DNA from 3 places in the Peribacillus sp. NPDC094092 genome. Region 3 is predicted to be linked to each of the others. Evidence: riboswitches for the same ligand, from Rfam matches in the RefSeq annotation. Region 3 holds a riboswitch; each other region holds the start of a gene.
What was found. A riboswitch is a leader RNA that binds a small molecule or an ion and turns the genes downstream of it on or off. The one in region 3 is predicted to bind preQ1.
Positions count from the first base shown of each region.

Region 1: linked by a shared signal. The riboswitch ahead of ACQKNS_RS11485 (VUT family protein) and the one ahead of ACQKNS_RS22175 (QueT transporter family protein) in region 3 are both predicted to bind preQ1.
Region 2: linked by a shared signal. The riboswitch ahead of queC (7-cyano-7-deazaguanine synthase QueC) and the one ahead of ACQKNS_RS22175 (QueT transporter family protein) in region 3 are both predicted to bind preQ1.

Region 1 covers NZ_JBNNUC010000002.1:516,614-518,879, forward strand. Annotated here, with positions in the region: gene ACQKNS_RS11475 (SRPBCC family protein) at 59-499, opposite strand; gene ACQKNS_RS11480 (SRPBCC family protein) at 547-1,020, opposite strand; PreQ1 riboswitch class I at 1,205-1,247, shown strand; gene ACQKNS_RS11485 (VUT family protein) at 1,298-1,840, shown strand; gene ACQKNS_RS11490 (hypothetical protein) at 1,861-2,010, shown strand; gene ACQKNS_RS11495 (PadR family transcriptional regulator) at 2,122-2,266, opposite strand, start outside.
Region 2 covers NZ_JBNNUC010000002.1:512,256-514,521, reverse strand. Annotated here, with positions in the region: gene queD (6-carboxytetrahydropterin synthase QueD) at 1-289, opposite strand, end outside; gene queC (7-cyano-7-deazaguanine synthase QueC) at 289-954, opposite strand; PreQ1 riboswitch class I at 1,010-1,052, opposite strand; gene ACQKNS_RS11445 (methyl-accepting chemotaxis protein) at 1,238-2,266, shown strand, end outside.
Region 3 covers NZ_JBNNUC010000005.1:327,992-330,257, reverse strand. Annotated here, with positions in the region: gene ACQKNS_RS22180 (TVP38/TMEM64 family protein) at 1-452, opposite strand, end outside; gene ACQKNS_RS22175 (QueT transporter family protein) at 575-1,060, opposite strand; PreQ1 riboswitch class I at 1,067-1,111, opposite strand; gene ACQKNS_RS22170 (YbaK/EbsC family protein) at 1,280-1,807, shown strand; gene ACQKNS_RS22165 (hypothetical protein) at 1,931-2,266, shown strand, end outside.

The DNA.
Region 1 (2,266 bases), on a different contig from region 3:
AAAAACCTCAGATACCCTAAGAGTTCTGAGGGTTTATGCAATTAAAAGGCGGACTGAATTAAAAAATTATGGATGCTCTCAAAGTATTAACCCCATTTTCTAAATAACCCTTTAAACAGGTTAATGTATAAACCCAACCTTCTTTTTGTCCTATCATTTTATTCATCAATTCGGGGTCGTCCTCTTTCAAACCTGATTCGTTCACTTCAATACTTGTACTCATTTCATCCAACTCTTTCAGTGTAATTGTAACAATCGTTTCTTGATCATTTCCTCCCCATGAGAACATGATTTTACTATTTTCCTCTACTTCCAATATATGAATATCCACTTCAGCATCGTATTCGTTATATCTCAATGTAACCGTCCTGCCTTGTTCCCATCTTTCAGAACTCGATGAGAACCAGAAATTCCCGATTCTCTCTGGGTCCACTATGGCTTCAAACACTTCATTGGTTGGTTTGTCTATTTTAAATTTCGTAATGATTTGCGTATCCATCAATAACAACTCTCTTTCGATTTATTTTTATCGTTATCCACTGCCGCTTAATTATCCCGATCTACAGATATTGGCGGCAGGGTCCGTCCAGTTTCAAGCAAGCTCTTCAGGTTACTTAGAATCGCTGGCCATCCATTATTCAAGCCTTCAAAGGTATCATCATCATATACAAAATCCGTCTCCAAAAGCTCCTTATGCCTAAGCGTTAGCTTCACAGTCGAATCATCCAAAGGCTGCAGGATAAAAGTGACCCGAGTAGGCTGCTCGCGGGGTGTTTCGTCTCCTGTCATGTTCCAAGTGAAAGAGAGCAGGTGCAGCGGCTCACACTTAAGTACTTTACCATGATCAGTAATACGCCCATCTTCCAGCAAATATTTAACGCTTGAGCCTTCTTGCCAGTCAGACTGGACATGGCATCCAAAATGGTACTTCTTCGTTACTTCGCCGCTCGTCAGGGCTTCCCAAAGCTTTTCTGGTGTGGTTGCGATATAAATAACATGAACAAACGATGGTTTTTTCATTATCCTTTTCCTCCTCGCCTTATACCTCATACCAAGATCGTAACATTATCCTATCAATCATTGTCGGCTTTTCACATACAGCCGGTCAAGCAGTTTTCTGCGACAAAAACCGGCACTATGGAAACTTCTTGATTTCCAATCGCTTTCAAGCTACGATAAATAAGGAAAATGATAATCCGCATGGGCGGAAGAGGTTCTAGCTACCCTCTCAAAAAAACTAAGGAGAACAGTGCTCTTTCTTAGGGTGCTGTTTTTTCTGTATAAGGAGAATTAAGAAATGTTAAGAATTTTATTGTATTTAGTATCCATCATCACGGCGAATGTGGTAACAGCAGCTTTTGCGCCATTGCATTTTGGCATGTTCATCATTCCGATGGGGACATTGCTCATCGGGGGAACCTTCATCTTTCGAGATCTGGTCCAAAATAAATTCGGCCGCGCGAAGACCTATATATGTATCGTCACTGCACTTATTTTATCTGCGTGTGTATCATTTTTATTAGGGGATACGTTATTGATCGTATTTGCTTCCGCATTATCGTTCGTGGTCGCAGAAACGGCGGATACGGAAATTTATACCCGCTTAAAGCTCCCGATGAGTTGGAGGGTGTTTTACAGCGGAATCGTGGGAGGATTTTTCGATTCGGTGATATTTGTCGTGATTGGCCTAAGCCCATTGGGTGCCAATATATTGCCATGGGAAGCAGTACCCGCTGCGATCATCGGCCAAATCATCGTTAAAACGATCATTCAGTCAATCGGTGCCGTACTGTTGGGACGAATCAACTTAGAACTGGAGAAACGTGTAGTCTCCAGTTAAAGCCAGGAGGGATGCACTCGATGGATGGAACCAAAAAAGAAGAAGAGAAATGCTATTGCCTCGAGGCCTTTCGTGAAAAATATGGCCCGCATGTTCAAGGGGAATGCATGAAGCTCTCCTGCGCCAATTATCGCAAGCATAAAGGGATAGACAAAAAAGGACCTAATTAGGTCCTTTTTTTGCGTGAACGGAGTAACTTACGAGTAAATGTCTGAACTCACGAGTAAACCAGCAAAAAAAGCTTCCTGCTCCGTTCAATAATGGGTGCAGGGAGCTTTTGTTTAGAATTGCTCTTCGCTTTTCCGGACTAGTTTTTCCAGGAAGTAAAAGCATTCTCGTTTTCGTTCAAGTTCGGTTTGTCCATTTTCGGTGACATGATAATATTTCCTGCGGCCTGATTCTGACTCTTTCCAATGTCCTTTTATG
Region 2 (2,266 bases), on a different contig from region 3:
AATAGCGATGATCCAGGTGGATTTCAATCTCATTTTTCCATATATCCTTGATGTCCCCGAAATCTATCATCAAACCGCGTGAATCCGTATACCCGCTCAATCCGAAAATGACCTTATATGTGTGGCCATGCAGGTTCTTGCATTTTCCTTCATAGTCATGCAGATGGTGCGCCGCGTCAAAGGTGAATTCCTTACTCACGAGAACCCTCTTGTTTGTATACTTCAATTGGCTGCGCTGAATATCTTCATCTATTTTTTGGAGTTTATCCACTATAGTAAAACCGTACATCATGAAAGCACCTTCCGTCTGCTAACATAATCATCCAATCCTTTTTTCCGCAGATTACATGCCGGACAATCTCCACAGCCGTCTGAGATAATCCCGTTATAGCAAGTCAGGGTCTTTTCGCGGACAAAGTCGAATGCGCCAAGCTGATCCGCAAGCTCCCATGTTTCTTCTTTATTAAGCCACATCAGCGGCGTATCAATCACGAAGGACTGGTCCATCGACAAGTTCAAGGTCACATTCAACGATTTAATGAATACATCACGGCAGTCGGGATATCCGCTGAAATCCGTTTCACAGACACCGGTGACAATATGTTTAGCGCCAATCTGACTCGCCAGCACACCGGCAAACGAAAGGAACAGCAAATTCCTCCCTGGTACGAACGTCGAGGGCAATTCCCCTTCTTCCCCGTCCGCCACTGCAATATCACTTCTCGTCAATGCATTCGGTGCCAGCTGGTTCAGCAGCGACATGTCAAGGATATGATGGTTCACGCCCAATTCCTTGGCAATGCTTTGAGCGCATTCGATTTCCAAGCTATGCCGCTGATTATAATCGAACGTCACTGCTTCCACTTCCTCAAATCTCTCCAATGCCCAGAACAGGCACGTCGTACTGTCCTGGCCTCCGCTAAACACAACCACTGCCTTTTCTTTCTTCTTCATTACGATAAAACTCCTTTTTACGGAAAAAAACAGCACCCTAAGAATAGAGCACTGTTTCTCCTTAGTTTTTTTGAGAGGGTAGCTAGAACCTCTTCCGCCTTAACGCGGAATATTATATTTTTCCAAGTCAATAGTAACTTGAAAACGACAATAAATCAAGATGATTATATTTAGTGAATAGTAGATCTGATGGAAAATTTGGTTATCTTTTCATCGCTTAAATATCACCCTATCCGTCCGATAAAATAATGTGAATAAAAAATCGATAAAGGGGTCCATTAAATTGAAAAGCATTAAAGGAAAGATATTGGTGGCATTTTCACTCATCATATCTTTATGTGTCATCTTAGGAGCATTCAACATTTATTCCAGCAACAAGTCTCTGGTATATTCCCAGGATATCATCGAAAAGGAACTTCCGCTTCTTATCCAAGATGAAAAACTGCTATATAATCTAGCACAAAGAACCGCATTCGCCCGAGCCTATATTCTATATGGTGACGAGAGTTATAAAGAAAGGTTTTTACAATATACCGAAGACAGCAAGGCCATCCAGGAGGATCTCCTCTCTTTAAGCGATTCTGATAAATCGAAGGAATTGATCGAGAAAAGCGTGGATTGGAGGACGATGATTGTAGACCGGGTATTTCCACAATATGAAAAGGGAAATGAAGAACGCGCGAAAGAGATACTCAAAAATGAAGTGGCGCCAATCAGCAATGAAGTAATGGAGGGTTTCAAGGAGCTTGCTTCTGAACGCGAGGAATTGATTGCCGCTTCAGGTAAAACCGTCATCGCAAGCGGGAAATCGGTTAAGAAGACAAGTATCATCATATCCATTGCGGCAGTCCTCATCGGCCTTCTGCTGGCGCTTGTGACTGCCAATCTCATTACCGCCCCCCTCCTTAAAATCAGGGACAGGATGAAAATGGTGGCTGAAGGAAAGCTGAATCATGAGCCCCTGGAGCAAAAGTCATATGATGAAATGGGCCAATTAACGGTATCCGCCAACCAAATGCAGAGTAACCTTCGTGATACGATCGAAAAAATGCTCGTTGTGTCCGAATCCGTTTCCAACCAAAGTGAGGACCTAACTCAATCAGCAAAAGAAGTGCAGCAGGGCAGCAAACAAATAGCCACGACGATGTATGAACTTTCGGAAGGTTCAGAGTCACAAGCCAACCGGGCAGCTGAAATGGTTCGGATGATGGATGATTTCACCGGCAGGATCGAGTTGGCCAGCCTGGAAGGAGTGGATGCAGCTAAAAGTTCATCCGAAATCCTTTCCTTGACCAAGGAGGGCACCACTTTA
Region 3 (2,266 bases):
ACGGTGCTGACTCCAGCTACCAAGTTAATTAAGCTTGTTGGAATCAGAGGGAAAATCCTGCCTGTAAAAACGTACATGAAGCCATGCTCCACAACAGTTTCTTGCCATTTTTCTCCAATCTTATTTAAGAGAAGCTCCTGAAACCAGTTTCTTGCTGCATAAAAAATGAAACCTGAGGCAACAACGCTTGTAAACCAACTCCATAGATATCCATATACGAATCCGAATATCGTGACATTGATAGTCAGGAGCAAAATTAAGGGAATGATTGTAAAAGAATTTTGTACAAACATCAATACGAATGTCACAATAAATGTAAGCAAAAGGTTTTCCTTCAAAATGCCAATAACAGAATCCAGATCACTTTTCCAAACCAAAGTGAATAACTCTGCATTAGAAAAAATAAATATTGCGATTACCAATAGACCGATTATGGTCAGGACTTTTTTCAAAGGGCCACCACCATTCTTACTAGTAGTTTATCATTTTCGAGTTCATTGGTGAAAAAAAAGAGCTGCCGCATCATGCAGACAGCTCTTTTCCATTATAGTGGGTTTGCGGCGCGAAGATTCCATTAAAGCCACTTTTCAAACTGAATTCTTTTGTTCATTCCATAAATGATTGGCGCTCCAATCAAGAGGACAACGAATTCACCGACAGCCGTGGTCATCCAGCTTAACCAGAAAGGGAAACCCAGGGCAAGGTTCAGTTCAATTGCAATTAAAAACATTGTGAACGTGAAAAAGATAATCGTAGCGATCATCCGTCCTTTAATGCCTTTTATGAACCGAGAAACAAAAATGACAAGCAATAAGGCGAGCAGAGATTGCCCTACCCCGAAAATCAAGTCATATGGCACCATCGGCGAAAAGAGCAGATTCGATATGAAGACTCCACCGACGATACCGTAGATATACTTTTTATTGAATACAATCAGATGATTCAGTATTTCCGGTACACGAAATTGGAACATCTGAAATGATATTGGTTGGAACACCAATGAGACCGCCACATACAAGGCAGCCAATAACCCGCTTATCACGAGCGTACGAACATTCATTTTACTCTCTCCCTAGTTTTTTATCGTGGGATGGTTACGAACCACGTTTAGGCGTTTGCCCGATGTTTAATAGTATCCCATGTAAGCTTATTTCGTCAATTTGTAAAGAATGGTTTTTATTTATATTTCCAAGCCGCGGAAGTAGCTCGATTGGATTTTGATTTATTGCAATGAAGGATGATATTATTTCAATATGTACTTCAAAGGAGTGAATATGGAATGTCGATCGAGAGTGTCAAAAGCCATTTTAAAAAATGGGATCGGGAAGGCGATGTAATGGAGTTCGAAACATCGAGTGCTACGGTGATTGAAGCAGCGGAAACCATCGGTGTTATTCCAGCGCGGATTGCTAAGACTCTTTCCTTTAAGGGGGAAGGTGAAAAAGCCATTTTGGTTGTTGCTGCTGGGGACGCGAAAGTGGATAATAAGAAATTTCGTCAGACGTTCGGTTTCAAGGCACGAATGCTTTCACCTGAAGAAGTCCTTGCACAGACCAGCCATGCTATCGGAGGCGTTTGCCCGTTTGGTCTGGCAAATGATCTAGCTGTTTTTCTTGATGTATCGCTGAAACGCTTTGAGTCATTGTTCCCGGCATGCGGCAGTGCGAACTCTGCAATAGAACTTAAGCTCGCTGAGTTGTTCGAATATTCAGGCGCTGAGGATTGGGTGGATGTTTGCAAAGGTTGGGAAGAGAAGGGGAACGAGGAAGCAGCAGTAGGCATAGGCAATGCAATTGATGGCATTTGATGGTTTCAAAAAATCCACATGAATGGAAGTCCACTATTGTGGACTTTATTTTAGTGGCGGCCCAATTTTCTATGTTTTAAGCGGAAAATCGGGCAGAAAGTGTTCCTGAGCGGAGGTTGAAAGATGTTAAATGAAAGCAAAAGAAAAAGCAAAAGCAAAAGCAATAACAGCTATCTTAGTCTTAAAACTCTTTATGAAGAGAATATAACGGTTAAGAGCATTGCCCAGGAACTTGAGTTTTGCCATAAAAACGATCTGGCGGTGGATATCCAGAAAGCATTGGAAAAAAAGAATTTTGATATATTGGCAGTGCAAGATCAGGGGGAAATCATCGGGTATATCGAAAGGGAAGAACTCGGTGAAGGAAGGATCTCTGAATATTTGAGAAACTTTTCACCAAGGGAAATGGTTTCGGATTCAACCCCTTTGATCCAGCTTCTCCAGATTTTCAAGAATAAA